3 regions of the Brevibacillus choshinensis genome follow, and region 1 is predicted to be linked to each of the others. Evidence: riboswitches for the same ligand, from Rfam matches in the RefSeq annotation. Region 1 holds a riboswitch; each other region holds the start of a gene.

Region 1 (10,681 bases):
AACAGCTCCCATTTTCGGTACAGATATACCTTATCTAACCGCAGCTGATCGCGCTTGAAACGTTTTTCATCCTGCAAAAAAGGAATAAGGAAGCCTTTTGGCGGTTCTTTCTTTTCCAGGAAGTCGATTTCCTGGCCGAGCTCCACGCGTTTGTTCCAGGACGATTCGAGGTGCGGCCATTGCTCAATTTCATTCAGGAAGCCATTCAGGTGCTCCCTTTCGTAATGGAGGACTTGATGCAGGTAGCCTTCACGCAATCGGCTCCACCAGGTAATCAGCCCGATGATGAAGATGAAGACCATCAACGGTCCGGGATTCGCAAACAGCATCACGCCCAGGCCGACCAGTCCGATGAACCAGATCTTGGTGGAGAGGACGGAGACAATGCGTCCGCCATCCAGAGGCGATATCGGCATGAGATTAAACAGGTTGAGCAAGGCGCCGAGATAAATCACCAGGGCCCAGTACGGATCGTGTGTCCACCAATAGAGGGGCAGAGCAGGCAAAAAGGCAATCATTCCGGCAAGCGGACCGCCATAGGCGAGATACGCCTCTGTGCTGGCATCACGGGGAGTATCCTTCATGGAGATAAACGCGCCAGCAAACGGAATAAAGACCGCTGGGGACGTGGCGATCCCTTTTCGTTTGGCAGCGATCACATGCCCCATTTCATGAACAAAAATGAGATAGACCAGTGCAACAGCAAATTTCCATCCGTAAAAAACAGCATAAGCCCACAAGCTGATGATCATGGACAGCAGGGTTGTGCCGAATTTGGAAAACTTCAGAATTCCAAGCAGCCATTTTAAATTGGTCAATAAAAAGGCACCGATGGCCAAGAGGACCGAACGGCTTTTTTTCATCAGTGTGTTCCTCCCATACGTCATCGCAGTCACTGATGTATACGATTATCTCGCGGAATAGTTTCTTTGGTGAGTTCGCGTCGAGGTCAGAAGCTAGTCTTCCAAGCGAGGATTGGAAAAGGAAAAGCCGTATTCGCCATACGAGGGGTTATAGCTGAGCTTGCCTCCGTCGAAGTACCAAAAATCGGTCGAGCGGATGACAAATCGCAATCCCTCCACTTCAAAAACGGCATCGTCCTGCATGACTTCATCTTTTTCAATGGCATAAAACATGCCCCCAGTTCCAGGGCCACTCGTTCGAACGTACAGACGCAAAACGTCACCTGGCTGAAATTCGGCGTAGCGCCTATAGGCGAGAGCGAATGCCGGCTCGATAGTAAGTGTGATACTCATGGGTATGCTCCTCTCATCTCGTTATCGCCCATTGTATCACAAACGAATAACCCATCCGGCAATGGGACTGCACGGGATGGGTTATTTCCATAGGAAGGACAGGTCAGTCTTTGCCCTTGCTCACGTCGAGTGTCGGGTGCATGAAACGGGCTCTGTTTGGCGGCTTGTCCTCCAGCAGCTCTCTATTTTCAATCGTGTTCCAGCCAATATCGTTGGTAGGATGTACCCACTGATCCCCAGCCATGATGTTGGGATCCGTTTCGGTGCTCCAGTTGTTGAGGGGAGACTCCTGCGAATCGTACAAACTGTCCCCGATCACGACGCCAAATTCGTTGACGAACGGCTTTTGGATCGAGCGGCTCGAGTTTTTGAAATCAGGGGCGCTGATTTGATGCGGCAGCGTACCGTCGATGGCGATATTTTCGGTTTCTTTGGATTCCCGCTTGTCTTTGTCCATCAGTAGGACCTCCTTTGGGGGAAGGCTTCTTTCAATAAGATGCATCAAGGGCAATCCCCTTATACCTGAGAGCCCAGCCCAAATGCGGTTCTTCGGCATACGTTATAAAAAGGGGGAGATCCGATGCTCACCAGTGTCGTCATTCCAATCAGAGACGCAGCTGATCAGCTCCTGTACACCTTGTTTAGCCTGAATCTGCAATTCACGGCATTTGAAGAATTCGAAGTGATTGTGCTCGACAATGCTTCCTGCGACGGGGTAGCGGAGCGAGTCGAGCGCTTTGACGCCCACTATCCGGTGCGAGTCATCCGATTTCGCAGAAGAATGCCGTACTACCACTTGATCAATGCCGGGATCGCCCGTGCTAGCGGAGATCTGGTCATCCTGCTGTCCTGCAACATGATGGTTCCACGCGAGTTTATCGGTGTACATCGGCATGCCCATGAGCTCTCGGATAAGCTGGTGCTGCTTGGGCTTGGGACCACACGCATTTATTCCGTCTACGAACCCGATTTCAGCCCGATCCAGCAGCAGGAGTGCAGGGAGTGGCTGGAACTGTATCCACATATCAAACGGCCTCATACGATGCATAGCACGGTACCTCTGCTGGAGGAGAGCCAGATTGTCAGTGGACAGCTCTTTCACATCGGGTTGCCGTGCCCGGAGGCTGAGAAACGCCAAGCGATCCGACAAAAATATGGTCCGCGGCTGGAGCAGCACCGATCGCCATGGACGTTATTTCAGACACAGCATGTCTCCGTTCTTCGCGAAAATCTTTTGCGTGCAGGAGGCTGCAAGGAGTTGCCAAAGCTCGAGATGGAACGGGATCTCGCCAAGCGGCTGCTTCGCAAAGGGTGTCAGTTCCAATTTGCCGACAAGCTAACTTTGATCAAGCAGGAACGAGCGATCAGGAAGGTAAGGGCACAGAGCGTGTCCAAGAAAAACCGCCGAGCCCAGTAGGAACGGCGGTTTGGTCTGTTTCACCAGGATCAACGGTTTTCTTTTAACCTCTCTTGTGGTTCACTATTAATGGAGCCGTCCGAACGAACAGCTTCCGATTGGGCTTTTGGCCCGCGAATTTCAGCGGTTTTGCCAAAGTCCTTCGCTTTGTTGCGTACCATTGTCATGACCTCCTCTTTCATGTCGGAATAACAGATAGTATGACCAGACCCATGGCATTGAATGAGGGCATTATAAGGATAGAAGAAGGGAAGGGGAAGAAGATGGCAAAAAAACAGCAAAAAAGACCGCAGCGTCCATCTCAGGAAGCGGCAGCAGTCAAAGAGGAAAAAAATGGATTGAACCTGAAAGAAATGCTGAGTGAAGCTGCGCTTGGCAAATTGAAGCAGCTGGAAAAAGATATGAAAGCCGAAACCGAGCGACAAGCACAGGAAGCGGCCGAAAAAAAGCGCCGCGAGCAGGAAGAGCGCGAAAAGAACAAGAGCTTTGGCGAGCTGCTGGATGAGTACGAGAAAAAAGGCAAAGGCAAGTACAGCTGATGCGTCAGGAGCGCCGAAACGACCGACCGGATACTTCCAAAAACGGCATGATGAAAAAGCGCGAGCTCACCGTATCGGACGAGTCGATCAAACAAAGAGGACGAGCTGTCCTGAACCGTCTGGGAAAAAAGGATGTGCCGAAAGAGTGATTTTTTTCCCCGCCCTCCCATATAGCTAGGAGAGGGAAGGGAGGGAGATCATGGGGACAATCCTGCTCCTGATCAGTCTCCTCTGTGTGGCCGTGGGCACCTGGAAGCTGATCGGCATTTACAAGACGGGTAACATGGATAGCAAACCGCTTTGGTGGACGGTGGCAGTCGCGGGGATTGCGCTGTTTTTTCTTTTGAAGCTGATGACGGATACATTCCCGACATAAACAAGCACCTGCAGCGCTTTCTCAGCAGGTGCTTGTTTTTGTTGGATCTGTTTACTCGTAACGCAATGCTTCAATCGGATCGAGCTTGGCAGCTTTATTCGCCGGATAGAGGCCGAAGAAGATGCCGATCGCGCTGGAAAAGGCGAAGGCGATGATGACGCTGTTCCAGGACAGGAGAGGCGGCAAATTCGCAAAGTGGGAAATCAGGGCGGCGATCCCCAGGCCGAACAGGACGCCGATCAGTCCCCCGATGAGACAGACGATGACGGATTCGATCAAGAACTGGATGAGGATATCCTGCCTTCGCGCCCCCAATGCCTTGCGAATCCCTATCTCCCGGGTCCGCTCGGTGACAGAGACAAGCATGATGTTCATGACACCCACTCCGCCGACCACGAGCGAGATTCCGGCAATGACGCTGAAGATCATCGTCAGTGTGCCTGTCAGCTGGTTGAACTGATCCATGGACTCCTGCATGCTGTTTGCCCGGTAGTGATCCTGCTTCTGGTGCTTGCGTGCCAGATACTGTGTCGTCTGCTGCATGGCAGGCTGGATGGACGCTTTGTCCTTGGCTTTCCCCATGAACATTTGCACGGACGGCTCTTCCATCAGGCTCAAATGATAGCGAATGGGTACAAAGGCACCAAAGGATTGCTGGCCCATGTCAAATTTGAATTTTTCTTCCGTATACGTGCCGATGACGACGAGAGAGTGGTTCCCCCAGCGCACACGCTGACCGATCGGATTCATTTGCCCGAACAGCTTTTGGCCCAGTGCTTCCTCGAGGATGATGACGGCGCGCTGTTCTTTGTCGTCTGTAGCATTGAAAAAGCGTCCCTTGGCTACCTTCATCGTTGTTTGCATGGCAAAGTAATCAGGCGTAGTAGCCGTCAGATTGACCCGTTCTTCCTTTTTGGGACCCTTCATCTCAATGGTGCTGGAGTTGTACGGGACGATATAGTCGATGGCAGGGCTGATTTTGCCAAGCACCTCGGCATCTTCTACCGTCAGGTCATCAGGGGAGTATTCCTCCTTGCTCTCCCAGCTCGTATAGACGTTGAAGGTGAATTGGCCAAACTTCTCCATTTCTTGATTAATGGCCCTCTGGCCGCCTTCCCCGAGAGTGGTGACGGCAATCACGGAGGTAATCCCGATGATAATGCCGAGCATGGTCAGGCCGGATCGCATCTTGTTGGCCCAAATGCCTTCGATCGCGGTGTAAAAGCTCTCCAGTAGATTCATGTCACAATCACCTCGTCTGACGGCGTGGCAAACAACCGATCCGTTACCTTCTCGTCCCGGATGATGACACCGTCTTTAAAGGTCACGATCCGCTGGGCGTGCTGCGCGATGTCCAGCTCGTGCGTGACCAGGATGATCGTGACCCCTTGCTCATGCAGCTCCTGAAACATCGCCATGATCTCTGTACCGGAGCGGCTGTCGAGGTTCCCGGTCGGTTCGTCTGCCAGCAAGATAGCCGGACGATTAACGAGAGCGCGCGCGATCGCGACCCGCTGCTTTTGTCCCCCCGAGAGCTGAGTGGGCTTGTGGTGAATGCGCTCCGCCAGTCCGACCCGTTTCAGTGCCTCCATCGCACGGTTGCGCCGCTCAGAACGGCTGATGTTCGCGTACATCATCGGAAGCTCTACGTTGTGCAGAGAGGTGGAGCGAGCCAATAAATTGAAGGATTGAAAGACGAAGCCGATCTTCTGATTGCGCACGTGCGCCAATTGCTTGTCCTTGAGACTGCTGATTTCGATTCCATCGAGTGCATACGTCCCGCTATCCGGGCGATCCAGACAGCCGAGCATGTTCATGAACGTCGATTTTCCCGAACCGGATGGTCCCATGATGGCGACGAACTCCCCTTTTTCCACCAGCAAGGAGACGCCTTTTAAGATGGGCAGCGTCGAATCCCCCGTCATGTATGATTTCGTCAAGCCTTCTACGAGTAGCATAATCGGCTGACCTCCTTTCCTCGCAAAGTGGTTACAAGCCCATCGAAGCGGAGCCTGACAACGGCATGACAGGGGTTCCTTCTGCCATTCCTTCGACCGGGCTCAGGATGATTTGCTCGTCGCCGTTCAGACCGCTGCGAATATGGGAAAAGAGTTCGTTTTCCATGCCGGTTTCGACTTTCTGCTTTTTGGCCAGGCCATTTGCAGCCACCCAAACAAAGGTGCTGCCATCCGTGTCCTGCTGGATAGATTCGATCGGGACCTGCAGTGCGTTATCGATTTTCTCTACGGTGATGTTGATGTCTACGTGAAAGCCCGGCTTCAGGGCAGCGATATCAGTCGAGGTAGGCTCCAGTGTCACTTTGACACGTGTTTTTTCTCCCTGACCGGAGCCGCTTTGCGTCGTCGTCGCGATCGGTGCGATGCGGGAGACCTTCGCGCCCAGCTTATGCTTGCCCAGGGTGGTTCCTTCGATGACCGCGCTCTGTCCGAGCCCCAGCTTGCTTACATCCGATTCATTAATATCCGCTTCGATCAACAAATGGTCCAAATTGGCGAGCGTGAGGATTTCCGTTCCCTTATTGACGTATTGGCCGTTGTCTGCAGCCCGTGCGATCACCGTGCCGTCTGTTGGAGCCACAACGACGCTTTGGATGCGTTCTTTATCGAGCTGTCCCTTTTCCACCAGCAGCTTGTTGATTTGCGCCTGCTGGGAAGCGATCTCTTCCTTGCGAGGTCCCTTTTGCCGAAGCGCAAGCTGTTGTTTGGCGACATTCAAGGTCGAGAGGGACGAATCTACTGCCGATTTGGCTTTGTCCAATTCCTGCTCCGTGGCGGCACCCGAGACGTGCAGTTGGCTGATCCGGTCGTACTCTCGTTTGTTCATATCGTACTCCCGTTCGGCTTGCGACAGGCGTTCTCGCTCCTGCGCCACTTCTTCCGGTTCGTTTCCTGCCTGGACTTTGGCGAGGTTGGCCCTAGCCAGCTCCAGCTGCGCTTCCAGATCCAGAATCCTGCTTTCGACATCGGAGGTATCTATTTTTCCGATGATCTGTCCCTTTTTGACCTTGTCGCCTTCCTTGACGGAAAATTCGTGCAAGGTACCCGTGACGTTTGCGAACAGCTTTTGCTTGTCCTCTACAGCGACGACCCCCGACGTCAGGATTTTGCTTTCCAATGCTGATTTGGTCGCGGATCCGATGGTCACTGGCAAACCCATTGCCTGTTTGGAGCCCATCAGGTTCATCAGGGCGACTCCCGCGACCAAAACCACAGCGGCGGAACCGATGATCCACCAACGTTTTTTCATAGTCATTCTCCTTGGGTGTTTTTTCAATTTCTGGTTATTTCGTTTCCCGAAGGTTTTACGGAATCGCAGGCGAAAGGTAACGGACATGCCGAAACGTTCACATTCCAGTCACATTTTGTTATGTTTTGGCGGAATGTACTTTCTGCCGATTTTGCGTGATAAGATAGGAAATAGATGACGTTCCTGGGAGGGGAGCCATGAACCAAGCGATTCGTTTTGACTATTCCAACGCTCTTGCTTTTGTCAGACCACATGAATGGGAGCTGCTCGCTCCAGCGATTGGACAAGCGCATGAGATGCTGCACAAAAAGACAGGACCAGGCAGAGATTTTCTAGGGTGGGTAGATTTACCCGAACAGTACGACCGCATCGAATTCAACCGGATTCGGCAAGCGGCAGCACGCATTCAGTCTGATTCAGATGTGCTTTTGGTGATAGGAATCGGTGGTTCTTACTTGGGGGCCAAGGCGGTGCTGGATATTTTGGGACACAGCTTTTACAATCTGCTGCCCAAGTCCAAGCGGCGCGCCCCGGAAATATATTTTGTCGGAAACAACATCAGTCCCGTCTACATTTCCCACTTGATGGACGTCCTGGAAGACAAGCAAGTCTCGATCAACGTCATTTCCAAATCAGGCACGACGACAGAGCCTGCAATCGCTTTTCGCCTGCTGCGCGACTGGCTGGTCGGGAAGTACGGACGGGACGAAGCGAAAAAGCGGATCTACATCACCACGGATAAGGCAAAGGGTGCCTTGAAAAAGCTGGCCGACGAAGAAGGGTATGAGAGCTTTGTGATCCCGGACGACGTCGGAGGCAGGTATTCCGTGCTGACGGCTGTGGGCTTGCTCCCCATCGCTGTGAGTGGAGCCGACCTGGATGCGCTCATGCAAGGAGCTGCGGATGCGAGGGCGCAGTACATGGTGAACGATCTGCTGGAAAATCCATGCTATCAGTATGCGGCGATACGCAACGCCCTGTATCGAAAAGGGAAGACGGTGGAGCTGTTGGTCAGCTACGAGCCGCAATTCCGCTATTTCTCCGAGTGGTGGAAACAGCTTTTCGGAGAGTCCGAGGGCAAGGACGGGAAGGGGATTTTTCCTGCTTCTGCGGAATTCTCAACGGACCTTCATTCGATGGGCCAGTACATACAGGATGGCATGCGGCAATTGTTTGAAACAGTCATTTCCGTAACGACGCCATCTGTCGATGTAACCGTGCAGGAAGATCCCGCGGATGCCGATGGACTTAACTTCCTGACGGGCAAACAGATGGGGTATGTCAATAAAAAGGCTTTCGAAGGTACAGTATTGGCACACGTGGATGGAGGCGTGCCCAACCTTTTGGTGGAAATACCGAAAGCGACGGCGTACTATCTGGGCGCTCTGATCTACTTTTTTGAAAAAGCGTGCGGGATCAGTGGCTATTTACTGGGCGTCAATCCGTTCGACCAACCCGGGGTGGAGGCTTACAAGGCCAACATGTTTGCTTTGCTAGGCAAGCCGGGCTACGAACGGCAGAAAGCGGAACTGGAGGCTAGATTGAAAGAGAACAAGACGTATTTGACCGTATCCGAAACGGCGGAATATCTGGAGCTGCCGGAGGCGTTCATTCAGGAAAAAATCAAGGAAGGCCGGATTCGGACGGTTCATGACGGGAATGAATATTTGATCAACAAAGAACAGTTCAGGCATCATCTGGAGGAGCTGCGCCGCTTGCGGGAGTGGGAGGAAGCATCTCGCCACGAGCCGATTCCGGAAAGCTATGATGTCAAGGACGAGGATTAACGGACTTTCAGACCGATTTTTACTTGTCAGATCAGTAGATAGAAGTCTATACTGGTCAGTGAAAATGACATAACGAAAGCAACTTGGGGAGTCCTTCACGCGGGGCTGAGAGGATGGCAGCGACGACCATCGACCCATTGCACCTGATCCGGATCATGCCGGCGCAGGGATGTGGTTGCGAGCGAACAACGCTATTGTATTTTTTGTATTGCGTATGAGCCCACCTTTTCCTGCGAGGAAAATCGGTGGGCTTTTTCACTTTCGGGATGTTTAGGTTCACATTCGGCGATAGGGCAGCAAGAGAGAAGGGGAGAGGAATATGAGTGATTGTCTGGTAGTGGGCGGAGGAATTATTGGGCTGAGCGTCGCGTATGAGCTGTCGAAACGGGGGCTGTCGGTCACGCTGGTCGAGCAGGGAGAGTGGGGCGGTCAGGCTTCTTCAGCTGCAGCTGGCATGCTGGCCCCATTAAAAGAATTTGCATCCATGGGCCCGATGCTCGATCTCGGGATGGAGTCTTTGCGGCTGTATCCGCAGTGGGCGCAGGAGCTGGAGGAGCGGGCAGCAGGAGATGTGCAGCTGAGTTTGGAGGGGCTCGTCACCGTTGCTTTGAATGATGCGGAGAGTGAACAGCTAAAGGCCAAGTTTCACTGGCAAAAGGAAGCGGGTCATGATGTCCGCTGGCTGGATGGCAAAGAGCTGCGAGAAGTCGAACCGCTTTTGAGCGAGCAAGTCGTGGCGGGGATCCACTCTCCAGGGGAAGGCCACATCAACAACCGCCTTTTGTTGCGTTCGCTGGTGACTGCCTGCCGGATCCAGGGCGTGCAGCTTTTATCGGGATGCGTCGTCAGTGGGATCGCGGTAAAAGCCGGTCGTGTCATCGGGGTAGAGACGACCTCTGGACCTATTCGGGCAGAGCATACCATCATCGCCTCTGGAGCTTGGGCGGGAATCATGATGCAGATGCTCGACCTTGCCATTCCGGTCAGACCCGTACGAGGACAGATTGCGGCTGTCTCTTCTGTAGGAATTCCTCTGCGAACCGTGATCTTTGGCACATCCGGCTACATCACGCCGAAAAAGGACGGAAAGATCGTCATCGGGGCGACGGAGGATGAGAGCGGCTTCCAACGAGAAGTGACACTGGCAGGGCTCGCGAGTGTTCTAAATGGCGTCATGCCTTATGTGCCAGCCTTGCATGCAGCGGCGTTCCTGGAGGCGTGGGGAGGCTTGCGTCCAGCTACTGCTGACGGAAAACCGCTGCTCGGCCCTGTACCTGGCTGGGAAGGACTCTCGCTCGCCGGGGGCCATTTCCGCAATGGCATTTTGCTCTCCCCTATCACCGCCAAGCGAATGGCCGATTACGTCGAGAGCGGACGAGTGGATCGATTGGAAGCTTTCTTGCCCAGTCGCTTCCTCCCTTGATCCTTCCTTCAGCCCGGCATTCATAAAATGGGCTGGTCTGCATTCGAAAACGGAACACCTCCCCATGGGCACTTGTATATGGTAATAAAGAAACACCAGAAGGGGAGGAGTTTCCATGCAGTCTGAGGACGACAAAAACCTTTATCAGATTGACTTTCAGACAGTCAGCATGATAAAGGATATACGCCATAATGTGCACAACATCGTCAAAGAACACTTGGAGCAAAAAGTGCGCATTGAAGCGATCGACGGACAAATATTTGAAGGCGTGATCGTAGATTTTGACGACCAGAACGTCTATGTCGAAGTGGATGATCCAGACTACGATCCAGACGCAGACTTCATAGATGACGATCAGGTAGAGGAAGTCGCCGGCCGAGAAAGCTACCCGGAGCAGTATCCGTATATGGATGTAGGCATGACGTTCCCGGGCACTCCCTACCAAGGATTCGGTGGATTCGGCAGCAGCAGCAATCCTTACGGCGGCATGGGACCGTTCGGGGGGATGGGGTCTTTTGGGCCGATGGGACCCTATGGACAGATGGGCCCCTATGGACAGATGGGTCCCTATGGACAGATGGGCCCCTACGGACAGATGGGACCCTATGGGCCGATG
Region 2 (10,681 bases), 2.3 Mb from region 1:
GCTGAACGACAGGCGTACAATCCATTGGGTTGTGCGCCTGTCTGCTTGGCCGTATCGGCGAGTTTTCGAATCCGGTGGAAACATGGTATGATGGCAAAAAGTACATTCGTGGCGTATGCCGAAAGAAAGGATGGGGGAAGGGAAAATGGGAGAGTGCAAACTGGATCACAGTGTAGAGGATGTGCAAAAAAAGCTGGCGGAACAATCTCCTTTCTTGCCGCAAGAGAAGGTAGAACAGCTGCGGGCATGGCTTGAAACCAAGCAGTCTCAAGAAGGACTGAACGAGCTGTTCCACCTACTGAAGAAATACGATTTGGCGACGCCTGAAGAAAGAGCTCTGCGGGAAGAAAAAATGGCACTTCTTCTGGGATAACTCCCCTTAGTCGAGCTGCTTGCGGCCGTTAAAGCCATCGTAGAGTCCGTGGTAGTGTGTGATGGATGACTCGCCCTCTCTCCAGCAGAGGAGGACTTCTTCGCCATTGATCATCGCCGGGAAATCAAAGAGTCCGATGTCGATATCCTTGACTTGGATCCCTTTGCTGATCAGCTAAGTGACACGCATTTGGGCTTCCATTTCCATGAATTCGAGGCGGCATTCTACGGCAAACAGCTCCTCTTCGTTAACAGGCTGTTCTTTTTTGATCTGTTCACGTTGCTGGTACAGCTTATAAAAAGTGCGTTTGGCTTCCTGCAAGAAGGATAGCTCTTCGCGTACATACGGCAATAACTCATTTGCTTCTTCACGAGTAAAATATTTTTTGGACAAGAGTACCACCTCCTGATCCTATTATACTAGCAACCCACCGCGGGAGAAAATGACGGAAGCATATCCGATGTGATTTTTGCTTTCTGCAGCAAGGAGCCGAGATGAAAGATCGATTGTATTATCAGGATGCCTATACGCAAACATTTACAGCAGACGTGGTGAAGCGGGGAACGGAGCAGGACGGTTCTCCCTTCGTCGTTTTGAGTCAAACCGCCTTTTATCCCACGGGTGGCGGCCAGCCATCTGATCAAGGGAAACTTGGCGGGATCCGTGTCATGGATGTGGAAGAAGTGGATGGAGAGATTCGCCATCGACTGTCAGATCCATTGCCGGAGAACGTGACACAAGTAGAGGGCCAGATTGACTGGGACCGCCGATTTGATCATATGCAGCAGCACGCGGGACAGCACATCTTGTCCGCTGCGTTCTTGGAAGTGGCGGGTGCAGAGACGCTGGCCTTTCATTTGGGCAAAGAGCGTGTCACGATTGACGTGAGACTGGATGATTTAAAAGAGGAACTCTGGGAGAGCGTCGAACAGAGAGCCAACCAGATCGTACTGGAGAACCGCCCGATCTCTGCCAGATTCGTGGATGATGAAGAACTGGCGACGTTGCCTTTGAAGAAGCAGCCGACCGTGACGGAAAACGTTCGCGTGGTCATCATTCCCGAATTCGATTACAATCCATGCGGTGGTACGCACCCGGCACATACCGGGGAAGTCGGCATGATCAAAATCTTGGGGTGGGAACGTCATCGGGGGAACATTCGTCTGGAGTTTATTTGTGGATGGCGCGCCTTGCGAGACTATACGAAAAAGCAAGCTGCAGTCAGGGAAGTGTCGAAGCTGCTGATGACCAGTGATTCAGAAGTGATCGCGCAGACGCAGAGACTGATTGCGGAGCGAGATGCGTTGAAACAGAGCTTGCAGGAGAAGGAGAAAGTTCTGCTGGAGGGAGAAGTCCGCCAGCAGCTGGAGCGAGCAAGCCAAGTCGGTCCTGTACGAATCGTGCAGCAAACCTTTACAGACAAAACCATTCAACAGCTCCAGCAATTCGCCCAGCAAGCTGTCGCGCAAGCTCCTGATGTCGTTTGCCTATTGGCCGCGACAGGAGAAAAACTGCAGCTTGTATTTGCCAGGGGACCCCAAGTCGACGTGGCAGTCAATCAGCTGATGAAGGATACGCTTCCCCTCGTCGAAGGACGGGGCGGGGGAAATCCAGCCATGGCACAAGGCGGTGGACAACCGAGCTTGCCTGCGGAAGAAGTGCTGGCTCATGCTCGCAGACAGCTGGAAGCTGCGCTGGCCTAAACCGGTAGAATGGAAGCATGGGCAATGCAAAAGGAGGAATTTAGGTTCATGTGGAACCCGGGAGATATTGTACGTGTGACCCAAAAAACAGGAGAGTATATCACTGAGGTGTTGGAAATCCATGATGCCAAGCTGCTGGTAAAGGTCTTGGCCGTCACGAAATTTCCTACCCAAGGAGATTTGCATACTTCCTATGAAGTGGACGTCCCCTTGTTTCACCAACGTCCGGCCTTGTCCTACCAAGAAAAATTCATGGTATTTAGCAACGCGGTCACGAGGTATAACGGCATGATTCCGGATTACCGAGAGTCTGTGCGTGTAGCCATGGAGCGCGAAATGGAGAAAATGAGAAAGATGTCTCAGTGGGCTGCTCGCTGTCTGCTTGAGCTGGAAGCCCTGCACAAGGAAACCTTTACAAATTCAAAATAGAGTGTTACTGTAGAACTCGAATGAACGACAATTGAATACGATGACTACCAAGCGGGAGCCGAGCGACGTCGGCTGAGATTGTAACGAGGGTGTTACTGACCGTTGAACCTGATCTGGGTCATGCCAGCGGAGGAAGAGGTATAACGAATCGTTATAAAACCAAACCATCCACGGCGGATGGTTTTTTTATAAAAACGATCTGCGTGATGATAGGGAAGACGGCTTCTTCTGTTTTGCTGGGTGAAATCCAGCAGTGGGAGGAGTCGTTTTTTTGTACTATCGGAAGTATTAAAACTTAAGGCTGATAGTATAAGCGCAACCAAGTCTGCACCAAAAAGCTTGGTGCAGCCAGGTTTCTAATGGATGGGAGGAATACGATGGTAGTTACGCTCAATGGAAAAAAGGTAGAACTGGCAGAAGAGATCAGGACGATCCGTGCCCTGCTCGCCTCATACCAGCTGCAGGAGAAAATCGTGGTAGTGGAACAAAACGGTGACATCATCGACCGTACACGCTACGAAGAATCACCGATTGCAGATGGAGATCGCATAGAAATCGTTCACTTTGTTGGAGGAGGATGATCATCATGGATACATGGAAAATTGGCCCTTACGAATTTCATTCCCGTTTGCTTTTGGGAACAGGGAAGTTTGCGGATTTAGAGACACAAGGCAAGGCGGTAGATGTTTCGGAGGCAGAAATCCTGACGTTTGCGATTCGCCGACTGAATTTGGAAAATCCGCAGGAGCCTAACTTTTTGGAACAGCTCGACTTGAATAAATACACGCTGCTGCCAAACACGGCGGGAGCCTATACCGCGGAGGAAGCAGTTCGCATCGCGCGCTTGGCAAAAGCATCCGGACTATGCGACATGATCAAGGTCGAAGTGATCGGGGACCCCAAAACCCTATTGCCTGATCCGATCGGAACTCTGGAAGCTTCCAAAATTTTGGTTGAAGAAGGTTTTATCGTTCTGACTTACACGAATGATGATCCAATCCTCGCTCGCCGACTTCAGGAAGTGGGCGTTCATGCAGTCATGCCAGGAGCTTCTCCAATCGGTTCCGGCCAAGGAATTGTCAATGAAAATAATCTCCGTTTCATTATCGAAGATGCAAAAGTGCCGATCATTGTCGATGCAGGCATCGGGGCGCCGGCCGATTGCGCGAAAGCGATGGAGCTGGGTGCAGATGGCGTGCTCTTGAATACAGCCGTAGCTTTGGCGGACAATCCCGTGCTCATGGCAGAAGCGATGAAGCTGGGTGTGGAAGCAGGACGCAAAGGGTTCCTGGCTGGACGCATTGCGAAAAAACGGTATGCGTCTGCGAGCAGCCCGACCGAAGGGATGATTGAGTAGCATGAGAGGGCTCGCGGCAGCAGTCGAGGCTATCGCCAACCGAGGGGACGAACTGTTTGACTTGCTGGGCAAGCTGGTGTCACAGCCAACCGTGAGTCCCCCGGCTCGCAACAGTGAGCAGGCCCAGAGCTTGATTGCGGGGGAGCTGCAGGAAATGGGCTTTGACATCGATCGATGGCCCGTGTATCCCGGTGACGATAATGTCGTGGGACGACTGCCGGGAACTGCTTCAGAAGAGTCCAAGAGCTTGATCATCAATGGCCATATCGACGTCGCGGAAGTAGGAGATGACACGGGATGGACGTATCCGCCATTTACGTTGACGACAGGACCGGACGGCAGATGGTACGGTCGCGGGGTGGCAGATATGAAAGGCGGATTGGCTGCCAGCTTGTTTGCCATCAAAATGCTGCGAGAGCATGGCGTCGAACTAAAGGGAGATCTTCTCTTCCAGTCGGTCATCGGTGAAGAAGCCGGAGAAGCTGGGACCCTCGTGGCAATTGAGCGAGGCTACAGCGCCGACTACGCCGTTGTCGTCGATACGAGCAATCTGCATATGCAAGGGCAAGGCGGAGTCATCACAGGCTGGATTACGATTGAGAGCCCGACGACCTTGCATGATGGGATGCGGGCCAAAACCATCCATGCCGGCGGGCGCGTCCACGGTGCTTCGGCGATTGAAAAGATGATGAAAATCATCGCATCCTTGCAAGAGCTGGAACGTCACTGGGCCGTCATGAAAACCTATCCCGGATTCGCACCTGGGAGCAATACGATTAATCCTGCTGTGATCGAAGGCGGAAGACATGCCGCTTTTATCGCCGACAAGTGTGCGCTGTGGATTTCGGTCCATTTTTATCCAGACGAATCCTACGAAGACATCATTCGCCAGATCGAGGATCATGTTTGCCGTGCTGCGTCTGCTGATGTGTGGTTACGCGAGAATCCACCGACGTTTCGCTGGGGAGGTCGTTCCATGATCGAGGAGCGAGGTGAAATTTTCCCCTCCCTCGAAGTAGACCGCAGCCATCCCGGACTAGCTGCGCTGCAAAACGCTTACGAAGCTCAGGTCAAGCGAGCTCCTGTTTTGGACATGTCTCCTACGGTGACCGACGCAGGCTGGTTTGCGCACGCAGGAATCCCTGCTGTCCTGTTCGGCCCTGGAGAGCTCGCGCATGCGCACGCGGTGGATGAATCCATCGATCCCGAGCAGCTGATTCAATTCGCTCAAGTGATGGCTCGATTTATCGCCGAGTGGTGCAACACGAAAAAGGAAGCAAAGGAGTGGTAGGAGCATGAGCACGTTTACGGAACGTCTGTGGAAGCATGTCGCACCCATTTGGGAGAAGACGCATCAGCATCCGTTTGTGACCGGGCTTGGGGACGGCACGTTGCCCGTAGAGTCATTTGCCTTTTACATGAAGCAAGACTACGTCTATCTGATTGATTACGCCAAGATCTTTGCCATCGCGAGCACCAAGGCTCATGATCTGGAGACGAGCGCCAAGTTTGCAGGGTTGCAAGAAGCCACACTGAACGGAGAAATGGCTTTGCATCGCCAATACGCCGAACGGTTTGGCATCTCCCGCGAAGAGCTGGAAGCAACCGAACCCTCATTCGTCATGATCGCGTATACCAGCTATATGCTGAAGGTTGCTCACCAAGGCTCCTTGGCCGAATTGGTCAGTGCTGTCCTCCCTTGCATGTGGGGATACTGGGAAATCGGTAAGAAGCTGGCCAAAGTGGAAGGCGCGATGAACCATGAATGGTACGGAGAATGGGTGCGCACCTACAGCTCTGAGGAGTTCGGGGAGCTGGCCGCCTGGTTGATCGGTCTGATGGACCAGCTGGCAGAGGGTAAAAGTGAACAGGAACTCGCGAGACTCGAAGAGCATTTCCTGACCACCTCCAAAATGGAGTACTTGTTCTGGGACATGGCTTATCGAAAGGAAATGTGGCCGTGCTAGACAGACTGGCCTTCTCAGGCGTTCGTTTTTCCTACGGTGATCAGCCCATTCTCCACGATTTTGACATTCATGTAGGAAAAGGCGAATTCATCAGCCTGATCGGACCCAGCGGAATCGGAAAAAGCACGCTGTTTCAGCTGGTGGCAGGTCTCTTGCACCCACAGCTGGGAACCATCACCTTAAACGGAGCTCCGATGGAGAAGCGGTTGGGGATGGTGGGGTACATGCCTCAAAGAGACGCGCTGCTCCCGTGGCGTACGGTCGTGGAAAACGCAGCACTCCCTCTGGAGATTCATGGCGTTGCCAAAAAAGAGGCGCAAGCGAAAGTTCGCCTTGAGCTGCCCCGCTATGGCTTGTCCGAGTGGGCGGATGCATACCCCTCAGAGCTATCCGGCGGTATGCGGCAGCGCGTGTCTTTCCTGCGTGCACTGCTTTCTGGAACTGACCTGATGCTTTTGGATGAACCGTTCAGCTCGCTTGATGGAATTACGCGGATGGAGATGCAGGAGTGGCTGATGGAGATGTGGCAGGAGACCGGCAGCACCATGCTGATGATTACCCATGACATCGATGAAGCCATTTTACTCGCCGATCGCGTGATTGTCTTGACGGGTAAGCCGATCGAAAAGCCAGTCGAGCTCGTGGTGAATCTCGAGCGCCCGCGTACCACTGCCTTTCGAAATCGTGCCGAATTCCTCTCCTTGCGTGAAGAAATCTGGGAGCTGCTGCGTAAAAACGTCGCGAAGCAGTCGAGTGGGAGGGAAGCGTAATGGACAGGTGGGGTCGAGGGATCTGGTTTGCCATCTCCATTGTGCTCTTCCTGATCGTATGGGAAGCAGGGTGTCGGCTGCTGAACGTGCCATCCTTTATTTTGCCGCCGCCAAGTGCGGTTGTGAGCTCCTTGTGGGATTTACGTGCCACCCTGCTGGGACTTCATTTATGGGTGACGTTGAAGGAAGTGCTGCTTGGACTGAGTGTCTCGATCCTTTTCGGGATTTTGCTCGCCTTTGCGATGAGCATGAGCCGGGTAGTGGAACGACTGGTATATCCGTATATCGTCATTTCCCAAACCATCCCGATCATTGCGCTTTCACCCGTCTTTATCCTGTGGTTCGGGTACGATTTATCCGGGAAAATTGCCATCACGATACTCTTCACGTTTTTTCCGATTGTCGTCAATACCTACGACGGGCTGCGCTCCACAGATAAAGAAATGCTGCAGCTGCTGAAAACCATGGGAGCTAACCGTTGGCAGATTTTCACGAAGCTCCAGCTTCCCGCAAGTTTGCCGCATTTTTTCAGCGGGCTGAAGGTAGCCGCCACTTACAGTGTGGCAGGGGCGACGATCGGGGAGTGGCTCGGAGCTAGTGAAGGACTTGGTTATTTTGGCCGCCGCGCGTCTGGAAACTTCCAGGCACCAGCTCTCTTTGCGTCCGTCCTTTTGCTCTCTGTGCTCGGCATGCTCCTGTTCTGGTTGGTCGGTCGGTTGGAGCAGCATTTCACCCCACAGCAAAGATCAAGAAGAAAAACATCCAAGTGAAAATAGGGGGAACTTACCCATGAAATCGATTCAAAAATGGAGCAAAGCCGTCACGGCTCTACTCCTGTCAGCGGGACTTGCAGCCTGCGGAAACCAATCGGGAGCGCAGCAAACAGCTCCTGGTACAAATCAAACGAACGCACCGACTGAGCTGACCGTCGCGCTGGATTGGTACCCAAACGCGGTTCACTCCTTCTTGTACGCGGCTGAAGAGCAAGGCTACTTCCAGGCAGAAAATCTGAAAGTGAATTTTCAAATGCCATCAGACAGCAACGATCCATTGAAAATGGCGGCTGCAGGGAAAGTAGACCTGGCGATCAGCTATCAAACACAGGTCGTACAAGCCCGTTCCGAAGGCATTCCTGTGGTATCGGTAGGGGCTTTGGTACGCCATCCGCTTAACGTCATCATGACGAGACAGGATAGCGGAATCGACACTCCGCAAAAGCTGGCAGGGAAAAATGTAGGCTATCCTTCTGTGCCTTTGGATGAGTCTATCGTGCGTAACGTCGTCAAGCATTCAAGTGGCGATGATTCCGGAATTTCCTTTACCGACATCGGTTTTGATATCGTGCCTGCTCTGACTGGCAAAAAGGTCGATGCTGTCGTTGGCGGGTACAAAAACCACGAGCAGCTGATCCTCGAGAAAAATGGCATTCCGGTCAATGTCTTTGCGCCGTCTGATTTTGGCGTACCGGATTACTACGAGTTGGTCATGACCACCAGCGATGATACATTGGGCAAAAAGCAGAAGGCGATTGAAGCATTCATGCGCGCTGCTGCGAAAGGCCAGCAATACGTCAAAGATAACAAGGAAAAAGCGCTCGATTTGCTCCTCGGCAAGCAGGCAAATGAATTCCCGCTCGAAAAAGACATCGAAACAAAGAGTCTCGACATTTTGCTCCCTCTGATGGATGCAGGGGACAAACCGTTTGGGAGTCAAGCCAAAGAATCCTGGCAGACTCTCATCGATTGGATGAAAAAAGAGCAGCTGATTACGCGGGATGTCAAAGTAGACGAAGTTATGCGCGATCTGGCCAAGTAATTGTGCATGGGAGAAAAAGAATAACGGCAGTGTAGGACGAACGTTCGTCCTGGCTGTCGTTTTTTTATGGAAACCGAAAGAAAAAAAGACTCCTAGATCACCGCCACACATATCCAAGTTCCTACATGGTCATCATACCCACTGGAGGGATGCGATCATGGATAACGATCTGCAATTAATGAAGGAATTAACCGAAACAGCAGGGCCGCCCGGATTTGAGATGCGTGTGCATCAGCTCATGAAGAACAGACTTACCCAATTGACGAACACGACGGTAGAAGACAATCTCGGCGGAATCGCAGGCCAGCACGGAGAGTCAGGGCCGAGAATCCTCCTGGCTGCACACTTGGACGAAGTGTCTTTTATGGTCACGCACATCACCAAAGACGGCTTTCTCCGCATGCAGCCTCTCGGCGGATGGTGGGGACACGTCATGCTGGCTCAACGAGTAAAAGTGCTTTCCCGAAAAGGCGATCACACGGGAGTGATCGGCTCGAAGGCGCCTCATGTCCTTTCCATTGAAGAAAGAAAAAATGTGCTTGAAATCAAAAACATGTTTGTCGACATTGGAGCATCCAGCAAGGAAGAAGTGGAAAGCTTCGGGATCGAAGTGGGTGACCCGATTGTCCCGATTTGCCCCTTCGAAGTACTGCCCAATCCGAAAATGCTCATGGCCAAGGCGTGGGATAACCGCGCAGGCTGCTACGTAGTCTTGAAGGTTTTGGAGCAAATCCAGAAAGAAACGCATGCCAATACCGTGTTCTGCGGTGCAACCGTACAGGAGGAAGTAGGGCTGCGAGGTGCGGTTACCCTATCCCATAAGATTAACCCGGATATCGCCTTCGCTCTTGATGTGGGAGTAGCCGCTGACACCCCTGGGATGACTGAGCGGGATGGCTACACCAAACTGGGCGGCGGGCCCCTTCTCGGTTTTTATGATGCCAGCATGATCCCTCATTTGAATCTCCGAGATTTTGTCATCGATACGGCAAAGGAACATGGCATCCCTTATCAGACGGATATCATGCCAGGCGGTGGAACAGACGCAGGTAAATTCCATCTCGCTCACAACGGCGTTCCTTCCATGGTCGTGAGTGTAGCAGCTCGGTATATCCACAGCCATGTCTCCATGGTCAGCCGAGACGATCTGGACATGACCGTAAAGCTCCTTGTTGAGCTGATCAAGAAATTGGATGAGAATACCGTTCAACAGATCAAAGGGATGAATAGGAGAAAATGATCGTAGCGAAGCCCGATGCCTCTTTTTAGGCAGAGGGTTTTTTTCGTTGTGGAAGATCAATGGCAATATTCCTTCTGGCTAGATGCTGACCAAGTAAGCTACATTGTTTATAACGCATAGGAAAGCAGTAGAGGAGGGAAATGTAATGAAGACCATCCTAGATGAAAAGGGACCTATTCTCGAACTGATAAGAGTGACAGAGCAAGACACGGAACGAATAGAAGAAGTGAAACAACTCTTTTTAGAGTACGCCCAATCGCTCGAGATTGATCTGTCTTTTCAAGATTTCGAAGAGGAACTTCGATCATTGCCAGGAAAGTATGGAGCACCGGATGGGGTTTTGCTGCTCGCTTTTGTAGGAGGGCAAACAGCTGGATGCATTGCCCTGCGAAAGATTTCGGAAGGCATATGTGAAATGAAACGGTTATATGTCAGAGACGCATTCCGAGGATTACGATTGGGAAAAGAATTAATCATAACGATCATACAAAGGGCTGCGGAGCTTGGGTATGGATCGATCAGATTGGATACTTTGCCCACGATGGCAAAAGCGCAAGCATTGTATCGTTCCCTGGGCTTTTATGAGATTGACCCTTATGTGTTTAATCCAATCCCGGGTGCGAGGTTTATGGAGCTCGAATTGAAAAAAACATAAGGCTTTCCGGACAAGTAGATTCAAGGAAAGAATAGAGCCAAATTCTCAAAGATGTCCAGTGAGAATTTGGTTTTCTTTTTTGAGTGCAAGATTCAATCGTTTCAGACACAAGGTAACGAAAAAAAGTTTATCGAACATGTAATTTTTATTTATTATTCATACAAAACATATTAATAAACTGACTGTTTTTTTAGTAAATACAATTGTCAATAACAAAGAAACATATTAAAATAAACAAGTAATTCTGAAGTAAAGCGTTACCATAGCAGGATGAATAATCGAATTGGCGATTTGGAATGCTTTACGAAGAAGTGTACATGATTTCGTAGATTATTTGTGAATCAACAAAAACACAGATTTGAACATGGAGAT
Region 3 (10,681 bases), 2.8 Mb from region 1:
AACCTTTTTTGGCTGCAAGGCTGGACGCCGCAGCGAGCGAGCTGGTGATGATGACGTGGTCGGTCGTTTCCAAGGACTCGATCGCAAGCTGCACCGTCGTGGATGCATCAAGCAGCAAATAATCTCCGTCCTTGACCAGACCCGCAGCGATAGCAGCAATGCTGCGCTTTCCGCCTAGATCGAGCTGCATGCGCTCCTGGTAGGAATAGCTTTTCTTGGTAAGGGTGGGCAAAACGGCTCCGCCTCGCGTCCGCAGAATCCTTCCCTGTTCCTCCAGCTTGACGATATCCCGCCTGGCTGTATCCCGGGAGACCCCGAACTGCTCCACTACGTCCTGAACACTAATCCGCTGATGATCCTGCAAATAGTGCAAGATGGCTTCGAGCCTCTCTTCTTGGAACATCACACTTTCACTCCATCCATGCGCGACTGCAACCTTCATGCTTATTGTAAGCGATTCAACGACCATCCGCAAGCAATAATAAGCATTATTAAGTAAACGTAAGTAATTTTATCAATCGACGATCTTCTCTTAAGGGTGCTCCCTCCGTTTCCCGCTTCTTTTCCAAATAAAAAAGACAAGGTGATTGCTCACCTTGTCTTTTGAGTAGCTTGATCTTACTTCGCTACTTTCACACCTTTGTAGTGACCGCAGCTTGGGCAAACGCGATGCGCAAGCTTGTATTCGCTGCAATTATCGCATTTGATCATGCCTGGAATCTCTAATTTGAAGTGCGTACGACGCATTCTTTTACGGGTTTTGGAAGTTCTCCGTTGAGGTACTGCCATCTTCCTTACACCTCCTTCAACTGACAAATGCTAAGATGCTCTATTTGGGTGGATAGTATAGGCAAAAAGCTTATGCCATCCTTCAAAAATGAGACGCTCCAATCGGGATGATCGGCGTCCCATCTTGAAAACAATAGGAACGACTACTTGCTGCTGTCCTTGAACAAATCAGCCAACCCAGCCAAACGTGGGTCAATCCGTTCGTTCTTGCAGCTGCACGCCACTTCATTGCGGTTGACACCGCAAGTCGGGCACAACCCCTTGCAATCTTCCTCGCAAAGCGGGAAGGTCGGCATGGCGAGCAGAAAATCTTCCTGAAGCAACGAGTCCAGTTCGATCTCGTCCCCCTCCAGCGGAAGAATATCACTATCCTCGTCTTCACGGACAATCGGATCATCTTCATGCGCGAAGGTTTCGGAAAATGGAACTGTCGCATGGTGGGTAAAAGGCTTGAGGCAACGGGCACACACAAAGTCCACGTCTGCTTTCAGATTACCTTTTACATAGTAGAGATTGCCTAACTGTACCGCTTCGCCCTTTGCATCAACCGGAGTGATTCCTCTGATTTCGTCATGGCGATTTTTCAGCTCTGCTGCATCGAGCGTGAGCTGGAACGGCAAGGGCTCTCCCTTTCGATGCTCTAACTCTGTCAACTTGATATTCATAGCTTTCACCTCATGCACAACAAGGATGATTATAGACCCTGCCCAAAGCTTTGTCAACCATTTTCCCTTGACAGCTTATCTCGTCAGGAAGGTTTCTTTGGCTGCTCGTTCAGATAGGCAACCGCATCATTTACGGTCTTGACCGGCACTACCTTCATTTTGGTCCCAATGCGCTTTGCCGTGGCGAGAGCCTCTTGATAATTGGAGTCCGCGCCGGGTGTATCCTGAGGGGCAAAGAAGATGTCAGCGCCAGCTTTGTCGGCTGCTACGACCTTATGATTGATCCCGCCGATCCTCCCTACTGTGCCATCCAGCGAGATCGTGCCTGTCCCTGCGACGTTGTACCCCTTCGTTAGATCCGTATCGGTCTTCAACTGGTCCAAAATCTCCAGCGTCATCATCAATCCAGCAGACGGACCTCCGATTCCATTGGATGCGATGTTCACCTTTTTCGGGATCACGATATTTTGCTTGTTATCCGGGCGAACACCGATTCCGACTGACTTTGATTCAGGCAGTGGTACCAAGGTTAACATCGTTTTGGCTTCTTGTCCATCTCTTGTGTATGTAATGCTTACAGAGTCTCCCGCTTTCTTCTTGGAGAGTACCTGTAGGAGATCTTTGGCTTCCGGAGTCGGCACCCCATCGACAGATGTGATGACGTCCCCGATCTTCAGCACCTTTTTCGCTGGAAGGCCCTCGATGGTGCCCATTACCCAGACTCCCTGCTTCTCCACCTTTACATCATATCCGGCAAGGCGGAAGGCAACTGCCTCAGCGAGCTTCTGTGAATTGTCCATGACAGCCTGCTCGCGTCGGACAAAGTCTTCGTTGCTCTCTCCTTGGCTCACGACCAGTTCCTTTTGCATCAACTCAGCGTCTGGAGATACTTTGGCATAGACATACCATGCGAGATTCGCCTCTCCCATGCGTACCGTTGTCAGCATAAACGAACCGGCTTCGTCCTTTTTCCCGCCTTCTACCTCGATCATCGGAGCCAGCTCAATTGCTGAGCCTGGACGCGTAATGTAATAATTCGTTGGGATAAAAAAAGAGAGGCCCAGCGCGACTGATGCCAGAGCCAGCATCCAGCTTACGCCTTTGGTGCCTTTCGCTCTTTTCTGATTGGAGTTTAGCCGATCCTCACTCATTTTACTGCCTCCCAGTTCTCGATCAATTCGTGAATGCGCGCTGCATGCTCCATCCCCGCGCGCTCACCCAGTTCAATGATTTCTTCGACTCCGCTGTATGCGATACTGCTATAATGTCCAACATCCGGCCGGATTACGAGATCGGCGGACAGGATCCTGTGTCGCAGGATTTCCCGTTCCATGACGTCGATGGTCTGCGCGATGACATCGAAAATGGTCGATACCTTCATCGGTGTATCCACCTGCGCAACGTCAACGGCTATGACGATATCTGCTCCCATTTCACGAATCACGGTTACAGGCACCCGGTCAATGACACCTCCGTCCACCAACAGCCGATTGCCTACCTTCTCCGGAACGAATATGCCAGGAATCGAGATGCTCGCTCGCACAGCCTGATCAATCGGGCCTTCCCGAAAGACCACGCGCTCTCCTGATTCGATATCCGTCGCCACGATTGCCAGCGGTTTGTTCAACTCCTCGATTCGCTTGCCGTGCGTGAGAAGTCGAATCAATTGTTTAATTTTTTCACCAGCTACAAAGCCGAGACTGGGTACGGTCAGATCGAGCCAATGCTTTCGCTTCAGGTTCTTTGCCAGCTTTCCCATCATGTGTGGTTCGATTCCATTTGCGTAGACAGCCGCGATCAAGCTCCCCATGCTGCTGCCTGCGAGCATATCCACTTCAATTCCGTGCGCCTCCAGTGACTTGAGTACGCCGATGTGAGCAAACCCCCGCGCTCCACCTGATCCGAGGGCTACCCCAACCACCGGTTTCCGTTTCGCTGCCATCATCACATTCCCCCTGTAAAAAGCGTATGTGGGCAGGTGCCGATCCTTTCGCACTTGGAGCCTTTTGCCGGAGCATAGTTTGCGGGTTAGTTACGTAGACATGTACTATTCAGGCAGTCGGTTCAGGAGGATTCCATGTCACGCCACTCTCCGATATTTACCCTGTTGTTCGCCTTTTCGACGATAGCCCTCGTTTTTGCACTGGTAGCCTATTCGCAGATCTCGTTTGAAGCAGCCGTCCGCGGACTGAAAATATGGTGGGAAGTGGTATTTCCATCCACCCTGCCATTTATCGTCCTCTCCGAGATTCTGATGGGTCTCGGTGTCGTTCACTTTGTGGGCGTCTTGCTGGAGCCGCTCATGCGTCCGTTGTTTAACGTCCCTGGCACAGGCGGCTTCGTTCTCGCCATGGGTTTTTCCTCCGGATATCCGGTTGCCGCCAAACTGACGACGCGCCTGCGGCAGCAAGGAAATGTGACTCAGGCAGAAGGGGAACGTCTCGTCTCCTTTACGACTACGGGCGACCCGTTATTCGTCATGGGCGCGGTCGCAATCGGCTTCTTTCACAGCGAGCAGATGGGGCTGGTACTTGCCCTTACCCATTATCTATCCGCCGTAATCATGGGACTGCTCTACCGCTTCCACGCCCCTTTTGCCGTGGTCAGCAAGCCCTTGGAAAAGACGGACCAGCCACTCCCTCTGAGAGCGCTACAGGCCATGCATCGGGCGCGGCTGCGCGATGGTCGTCCCTTTGGCAAGCTCATGGGAGATGCTGTCCATTCTGCCTTGAACACACTGTTTATGATCGGCGGCTTCATCATTGTCTTCTCGGTGCTGATCCAGTTGTTCTCCGCGATTCATCTCACGCAAATCATCAGTACGTTTCTGTCCATTTTCCTTGTGCCTTTTGGCTTTCCACCCGCATTCTCCCATGCGATTGTCGCCGGCTTGTTCGAGGTGACGCTCGGAGCGCAAGCAGCCAGCGCCGTGCCGGATGGCGTCTCGATGGTATGGAAAGCCGCGATCGCGAGCGCCATTCTATCTTGGGGAGGTCTGAGCGTGCATGCACAAGTGGCCAGCATTCTCAGCGAAACGGACATTCGGGTCGCCCCTTACTTGCTCGCTCGCTCCTTGCACGCAATCGCTGCTGCCATCTTGACCTTCATTCTCTGGGGGCCTCTCCATACGAGTGCCTGGCTCTCGGAGAAAACCATCCCCGTATTTCTGCCGAGCACTTCAGAGATCCCATTGATCGGCTGGTGGGATACGTTTTGGCATTCCAGCTTGCTCGCTCTTGGAGTCGCCGTTTTATTGCTGTTGGCAAGCGTCTTGTTCCGGCGGATCAGGCCTAACCGCATGCGCTAATGCTTACTCTTTCGCATTCATCTTGGCCATCAGCGCCCGCTCAACGGCAGGTGGCACCAAATCCTTCACACTTGCCTGGTAGCTGGCCACTTCCTTCACGATGCTTGAGCTCAGGTAGGAGTACTGATTGCTCGTCATCATGAAAAATGTCTCCACTTCTTCATTCAGCTTCTTGTTGATAGAAGCAACCTGCATTTCGTATTCAAAATCAGACACAGCGCGCAATCCCCGGATAATGACCTGGGCATTGCGCTTTTTCATGTAATCGATCAAAAGACCGTCAAACGAATCCACTTCCACATTGCCCAAATCGGCAGTTACTTGCCGCAGAAGCTCCACCCGTTCTTCCACACTGAACAAGGACTTCTTCTTTGCGTTGATCAAAACGGCAACGATCACCTTGTCAAACACTTTCGACCCGCGCGTGATAATATCGAGATGACCGTACGTAACCGGATCAAAACTCCCTGAACAAACCGCAATGGTCATGACTCACTCATCCTTCCTCGGATTGCGCTGCTTCACCTGTCGATTCGTCTGATTCTTCCTCTTGGGATTCACGATCAAAGTAGTACAAGGTCACAGCCGTATCGCCGTATGTCGAGGCACGATCCTGTACGCAATCGCCAATCTCTTCCGGCAGTTTGACACCGACGTCGTGCTCGGCGATAATCCAAGCCCCTTCCGCCAGCATATTCAGATCTTGCAGCTGCTGGATTTCTTCCGCAATTTTTTGATGGGCGTACGGAGGATCGAGAAACACGAGATCAAACGCTTGTTTCCGTGTCGCCAACGTACGGATCGCCCGGTCGGCATCCATTCGATACAGATCTGCCTGTTGTTCCAGTCTGCAAGCAGCCAAATTTTGTTTGACGACAGCAAAGGCCTTTGCATCCCGTTCGACAAAAACGGCACGCTCCGCTCCTCTGCTCAACGCTTCAATGCCCAACCCGCCGGTACCGGCATACAAATCCAATGCCCAACCGCCGTCAAAATAAGGACCGATCATGTTAAAAATCGATTCTTTCACTTTGTCAGTCGTTGGCCGAGTTCCTTTTCCCGGAACAGCCGTCAACCGACGTCCTTTGTGTTCACCCGCGATGACCCGCATTCGTTTTCACCTGTCAATTCCAATTATGTATTCGTTCTTGTTGCAGGAAGACCCAAGAATGATTTCATACTATCACAACTGGTAGTACGCGTAAAATTGCAAGTGGAAATTTTATGCTGCCCTGGATGTATACAAGGCCAACAATTGGGAAATGCTTATGGATAGCGACGCAACGGTGTCGCTGACAACCGCGGAGAAGACTTACGTTTCCCCATAAGCTCTTCCTCCGGTTTCTCCTCTCCCATAATTGAAAGGCGGTTCACTTTGGCGCACGGCGTGTCTGATAGGAGCATTCCGTGCCATCTCTCCCCGTGAGGGAGGAGTTGAACAGCTGCCTCATCGCCTTGTGGTGATGGGGTATTTTTTTTGTCTTCGGGCACGATAAAAGGCAGGGTGTACCTCGTACAGCCACCCAGATCCTTTCCGAATAGGAGTGAATGACCTTGGCCGAAAAACAACCTTCCAAGCAAAAGCTCGAAGCATCGGAAGCCCAATCCATCGCAGATCGCACGGGAGAAGGCGTAGAGCAAGCGAGACAAATGCAATCCGAAGCCGATCAATCCGACATCATCAAACACGGACAATAAAGGGTGCCAGCCAGCCGTACTTCCAACGGCTGGCTTTTTTATCTGCTGAGATCCCCCTCACCTGCATTTTCCTTGGCGCACCTGTCGCGCGCAGCAAATACTAAAAAGCAAAGGCGCAGACTGGAGGAATGTCATGCATACGGTATGGAAAGGCTCGATCAGCTTTGGTCTGGTGAATATCCCCGTCAAAATGTTTACGGCAACTGAGGAGCGCGATATCCGCTTTCGCCAGCTCCACAAGGAATGCCATACGCCCATAAAATACACCAAGATGTGTCCCCACTGCCAGCGCGAACTCGAAGCCAGCGAGATCGTCCGCGGTTACGAATACGAAAAAGGGCATTTTGTCATCATCGACGATTCGGATCTGGAAGCCATTACGCCGGAAACCAGAAGGGCGATTGAAATTCTCGATTTCGTCGATTTGAAAGATATCGACCCGATCTACTTTGACAAAAGCTATTTTCTCTCCCCCCAGGAAACCGGCGATAAAGCCTATTCCCTTCTGCGCGCTGCCATGGAGGAGACGGGAAAGATCGCAGTCGCCCAGGTAACCATGCGCAATCGGCAGAGCCTGGCAGTCGTGCGCTTGTATGAGCATTGCATCATGCTGGAGACCATTTTTTACCCCGATGAGGTTCGTCCCGTGAGCCAAGTACCTGCCCTTCCGGATTTTAACGTTGCCTTGTCGGAAAATGAGCTGAAAATGGCCACGGAACTCATCAACAACATGACGGTCCCATTCGAACCAGGCAAGTATACGGACGAGTATCGGGCCGAGCTGCAGGCAATGATCGAGAAAAAGCTGGAGGGGCAAGAGATTGCTACGTCCCCTGCCGTACCGCGCACCAATGTCATCGATCTCATGCAAGCGCTGCGGGAAAGCCTCGAAGCGACTGGCGGAAATGGACCTGGTCCGATCAAGCTCGAGCCCGAACCGACGCCTGAGCCTGTGAAAAAGAAGACCGGCCGTAAACAGACCGCTGCAGCCCCAAAAGAGGCGGCCCCCGTCCAAAAGGCTGCAGGCGACACGACAGCCGGTTCCACCACCAAGACGCTGCGGAGAAAGAAAACAACAACCGTATGACAAGAGAAGAAAGACCAAAACCTGTCCGGCATGGACAGGTTTTTTGGTATGGGTCACACCTTCCTTTCTCAAACTTTTACTTGAAAATAGAAATGGGTGCCTGTATGCTAATCATGAAATCGATCAAGTACATAGCACGGGAGCTTGGGAATAACCAGGCTGAGAGGATGGCTGATTTGCCATCGACCGTTGAACCTGAACTGGGTAATGCCAGCGGAGGAATTGTCATAAACGACACGATCAGAACGTGTATCTTTAGGATACCCGTATCTGTTCTTCTCTCGCGTCTGGCGTCGCATGCTCCCATGCGGCGCTTTTTCATGGCGCGGGGATTCTTTCGCCTCCCGCAAGGTTCGCGCATTGTGCAACCATGACCAAGGAGGTTTTCTTATGCCCCACACATCCAGCACCCCCCCGTTTCAACTGTCACCAGTCGTATCCTTTCCAGGCAGCAAAAAAGTCTACGCGAGCGGAAGCAGACCTGATATTCGCGTCCCCATGAGAGAAATATCCTTGCATCCTTCTGAAGGACCGACGGGAGAGGTACCCAATCCCCCTCTCCGCGTCTATGACACCAGCGGAGAATACACCCGAGAAGGCTATGTTCCTGACAGTTCCCGCGGTCTTCCCCCTTTGCGTTCACGCTGGATCGAAGAGCGGGAGGATACAGAAGCCTACGAGGGGCGGCCCATCCAGCTTCGCGACAACGGCATTCGAAACGAAAATCGCCTGCATGAGGTCCCCTCTTTCCCACACGAAGGTCATCACCCCCTGCGAGCCAAGCAGGGAAAACCCGTCACTCAGCTTCACTACGCGAAAAGTGGCATCGTGACACCCGAGATGGAATTTGTCGCACTGCGTGAAGGAGTCGATCCCGATTTTGTACGTGAAGAAATCGCCAGGGGCAGAGCCATCATTCCCGTCAATATCAACCACCCAGAGAGCGAGCCCATGATCATCGGACGGAACTTCCACGTCAAGGTGAACGCCAACATCGGCACTTCTGCCGTCACCTCATCCATTGGAGAAGAAGTGGAAAAGATGATGTGGTCGGTTCGTTGGGGAGCGGACACGATTATGGACCTGTCTACAGGAGCACATATCCACACCACACGTGAATGGATCATCCGCAACAGCCCTGTCCCGGTCGGTACGGTCCCGATCTATCAGGCTTTGGAAAAAGTGAACGGCAAGGCGGAGGACCTGACTTGGGAGATCTATCGCGACACGCTGATCGAACAGGCAGAGCAAGGCGTAGACTACTTCACCATCCACGCCGGCGTCCTGCTCCGCTATATCCCCCTCACAGCCAAACGGGTGACAGGCATCGTCTCGCGCGGCGGTTCCATCCTGGCTGCATGGTGCCTGGCCCATCATAAAGAAAACTTCCTGTACACTCATTTTGAGGAAATTTGCGAAATTCTCAAAGCGTATGATATCGCTGTTTCGCTAGGAGACGGCTTGAGACCCGGATCGATCGCCGACGCCAACGACGAGGCGCAATTTGCCGAGCTGGAGACGCTAGGAGAATTGACGAAAATCGCATGGGAGCACGATGTGCAAGTTATGATCGAAGGCCCTGGACATGTACCGATGCATCAAATCAAAGAAAACATGGATAAACAGTTGACGATTTGCCATGAAGCCCCTTTCTACACACTCGGACCGCTGACCACCGATATCGCGCCAGGCTATGATCACATTACCTCGGCCATTGGGGCTGCCATGATCGGATGGTTTGGTACGGCCATGCTCTGCTACGTGACTCCCAAGGAACACCTCGGCTTGCCGAACAAGGAAGACGTACGCAATGGCTTGATCGCCTACAAAATCGCCGCGCATGCCGCCGATCTGGCAAAGGGGCACCCTCGAGCAAAGCAACGCGACGATGCCCTGTCCAAGGCACGCTTTGAATTCCGCTGGGTGGATCAATTTAACCTCTCGCTCGATCCTGAACGAGCGCGTGAGTACCACGATGAAACGCTGCCTGCAGAAGGTGCCAAATCAGCCCACTTTTGCTCGATGTGCGGACCTAAGTTTTGCAGCATGCGCATTACGCAGGATATTCGTGCGTACGCGCAGGTTAGGCAATTGAGCGAGGAAGCAGCGCTTGAAGAAGGGTTGCAGGAAAAAGCCGACGAGTTTCGCAAGGGCGGCAGCCGCATTTATAAGTAATGCATGCGAAAGGGAGGCAGTACCTGATGGAAGAAGCGTTCAGGCTGCGGGAAGAAATCGCGCGCCTTCAAGAAGCGATCCAGGAGCATCAACGCCAGCTCCTCGATTTGCAAAAAAGCTGCACACACCAGTTTCAAGAGTCCTCTCTCGCGCGAACGTGCGTGAAGTGCTCGCTAACCGAGAGCCTCTATTATTGACAAGGATGGAACGGCAAAAAGACCGAAGAGCCTCTCTCTTCGGTCTTTCTTTGCCACAACGGCTATCACTCATTCATAAAGCGGACACTTTCCCGACTCAAGCCGCCCAGACGCCACAAGGCTAGATTGTGGTACCCTTCACTTGAAATCACATTCGCCCAGGTCTTCAGCGTCGTCTCATCCGCATACCAGACCGTGTGCTTCTGTTTCTTTTCGTCTACATATTGAAAATGGATGCTGCCGCTCGCATTATCTCGTCTAGGCACCTCCACACTCGATTTCGCAAGCCCAGCAGCTTGCTCCTCGGTTACCGCTTTTACCTCTCCCGATTCCGACCAGTCAAACCCGCCAGCCGCGAGGGCGATGACCTTCTCTCCCGGCACTGTCTTCATGCGGGCTGCCAGCTCCATAATAAAGGAACGGTCTGCCTTGGGTCCTGGCCCGCTCTGAGTACCGTACAAGTTGTAGGCCATCATCACATATACGGGTCCCTTGGGCAAGGAGAGACTCTCGATCGGCGTCCGCGGTTCAAGTACGATTCGAAGCGTCTTCTCCTGCTCCTGGAGCCGCGTGTACAGCTCGTTGATAAAGGCCATCATGTTGTCCCAATCTTTTTCATCGATACGCTCGTAATCAATCTCCACCCCATGAAAATGATACGTGGACAGCGCCTCCATGATCTGATTGATATGCCTGGCGCGACTTTCCAGAGTGGCCATCAATCGGGTCACGATGGTCGGTTCCTTTTGGAGATCGGAGCCAT

Evidence for each region. A riboswitch is a leader RNA that binds a small molecule or an ion and turns the genes downstream of it on or off. The one in region 1 is predicted to bind thiamine pyrophosphate.
Region 2: linked by a shared signal. The riboswitch ahead of thiS (sulfur carrier protein ThiS) and the one ahead of thiO (glycine oxidase ThiO) in region 1 are both predicted to bind thiamine pyrophosphate.
Region 3: linked by a shared signal. The riboswitch ahead of thiC (phosphomethylpyrimidine synthase ThiC) and the one ahead of thiO (glycine oxidase ThiO) in region 1 are both predicted to bind thiamine pyrophosphate.

What each region holds. Positions count from the first base shown of each region.
Region 1 is NZ_CP069127.1:809,122-819,802, forward strand. Features, by position in the region: gene JNE38_RS04250 (site-2 protease family protein) at 1-863, opposite strand, end outside; gene JNE38_RS04255 (iron-sulfur cluster biosynthesis family protein) at 957-1,256, opposite strand; gene JNE38_RS04260 (DUF3905 domain-containing protein) at 1,360-1,713, opposite strand; gene JNE38_RS04265 (glycosyltransferase family 2 protein) at 1,837-2,673, shown strand; gene sspK (small acid-soluble spore protein K) at 2,703-2,834, opposite strand; gene JNE38_RS04275 (YqkE family protein) at 2,937-3,212, shown strand; gene JNE38_RS04280 (hypothetical protein) at 3,212-3,361, shown strand; gene JNE38_RS04285 (hypothetical protein) at 3,412-3,588, shown strand; gene JNE38_RS04290 (ABC transporter permease) at 3,640-4,830, opposite strand; gene JNE38_RS04295 (ABC transporter ATP-binding protein) at 4,827-5,546, opposite strand; gene JNE38_RS04300 (efflux RND transporter periplasmic adaptor subunit) at 5,578-6,855, opposite strand; partial or broken gene JNE38_RS04305 (glucose-6-phosphate isomerase) at 7,053-8,402, shown strand; gene JNE38_RS31050 (excisionase family DNA-binding protein) at 8,418-8,642, shown strand; TPP riboswitch at 8,717-8,829, shown strand; gene thiO (glycine oxidase ThiO) at 8,962-10,065, shown strand; gene JNE38_RS04315 (hypothetical protein) at 10,181-10,681, shown strand, end outside.
Region 2 is NZ_CP069127.1:3,113,294-3,123,974, reverse strand. Features, by position in the region: gene JNE38_RS15750 (glycoside hydrolase family 18 protein) at 1-5, shown strand, start outside; gene JNE38_RS15745 (50S ribosomal protein L7ae) at 146-373, shown strand; partial or broken gene JNE38_RS15740 (DUF2203 domain-containing protein) at 380-766, opposite strand; gene JNE38_RS15735 (alanyl-tRNA editing protein) at 868-2,076, shown strand; gene kapB (kinase-associated lipoprotein KapB) at 2,125-2,505, shown strand; TPP riboswitch at 2,547-2,657, shown strand; gene thiS (sulfur carrier protein ThiS) at 2,883-3,086, shown strand; gene JNE38_RS15720 (thiazole synthase) at 3,092-3,862, shown strand; gene JNE38_RS15715 (acetylornithine deacetylase) at 3,864-5,153, shown strand; gene tenA (thiaminase II) at 5,158-5,829, shown strand; gene JNE38_RS15705 (ABC transporter ATP-binding protein) at 5,823-6,599, shown strand; gene JNE38_RS15700 (ABC transporter permease) at 6,599-7,369, shown strand; gene JNE38_RS15695 (ABC transporter substrate-binding protein) at 7,389-8,414, shown strand; gene JNE38_RS15690 (M42 family metallopeptidase) at 8,572-9,654, shown strand; gene JNE38_RS15685 (GNAT family N-acetyltransferase) at 9,800-10,309, shown strand.
Region 3 is NZ_CP069127.1:3,612,212-3,622,892, forward strand. Features, by position in the region: gene JNE38_RS18210 (DeoR/GlpR family DNA-binding transcription regulator) at 1-403, opposite strand, end outside; gene rpmF (50S ribosomal protein L32) at 619-789, opposite strand; gene JNE38_RS18220 (YceD family protein) at 933-1,454, opposite strand; gene JNE38_RS18225 (SepM family pheromone-processing serine protease) at 1,538-2,605, opposite strand; gene JNE38_RS18230 (patatin-like phospholipase family protein) at 2,602-3,396, opposite strand; gene ylbJ (sporulation integral membrane protein YlbJ) at 3,532-4,761, shown strand; gene coaD (pantetheine-phosphate adenylyltransferase) at 4,765-5,250, opposite strand; gene rsmD (16S rRNA (guanine(966)-N(2))-methyltransferase RsmD) at 5,258-5,872, opposite strand; gene JNE38_RS18250 (hypothetical protein) at 6,316-6,459, shown strand; gene JNE38_RS18255 (non-homologous end joining protein Ku) at 6,593-7,546, shown strand; TPP riboswitch at 7,673-7,787, shown strand; gene thiC (phosphomethylpyrimidine synthase ThiC) at 7,937-9,721, shown strand; gene JNE38_RS18265 (hypothetical protein) at 9,748-9,918, shown strand; gene JNE38_RS18270 (glycosyl hydrolase family 18 protein) at 9,984-10,681, opposite strand, start outside.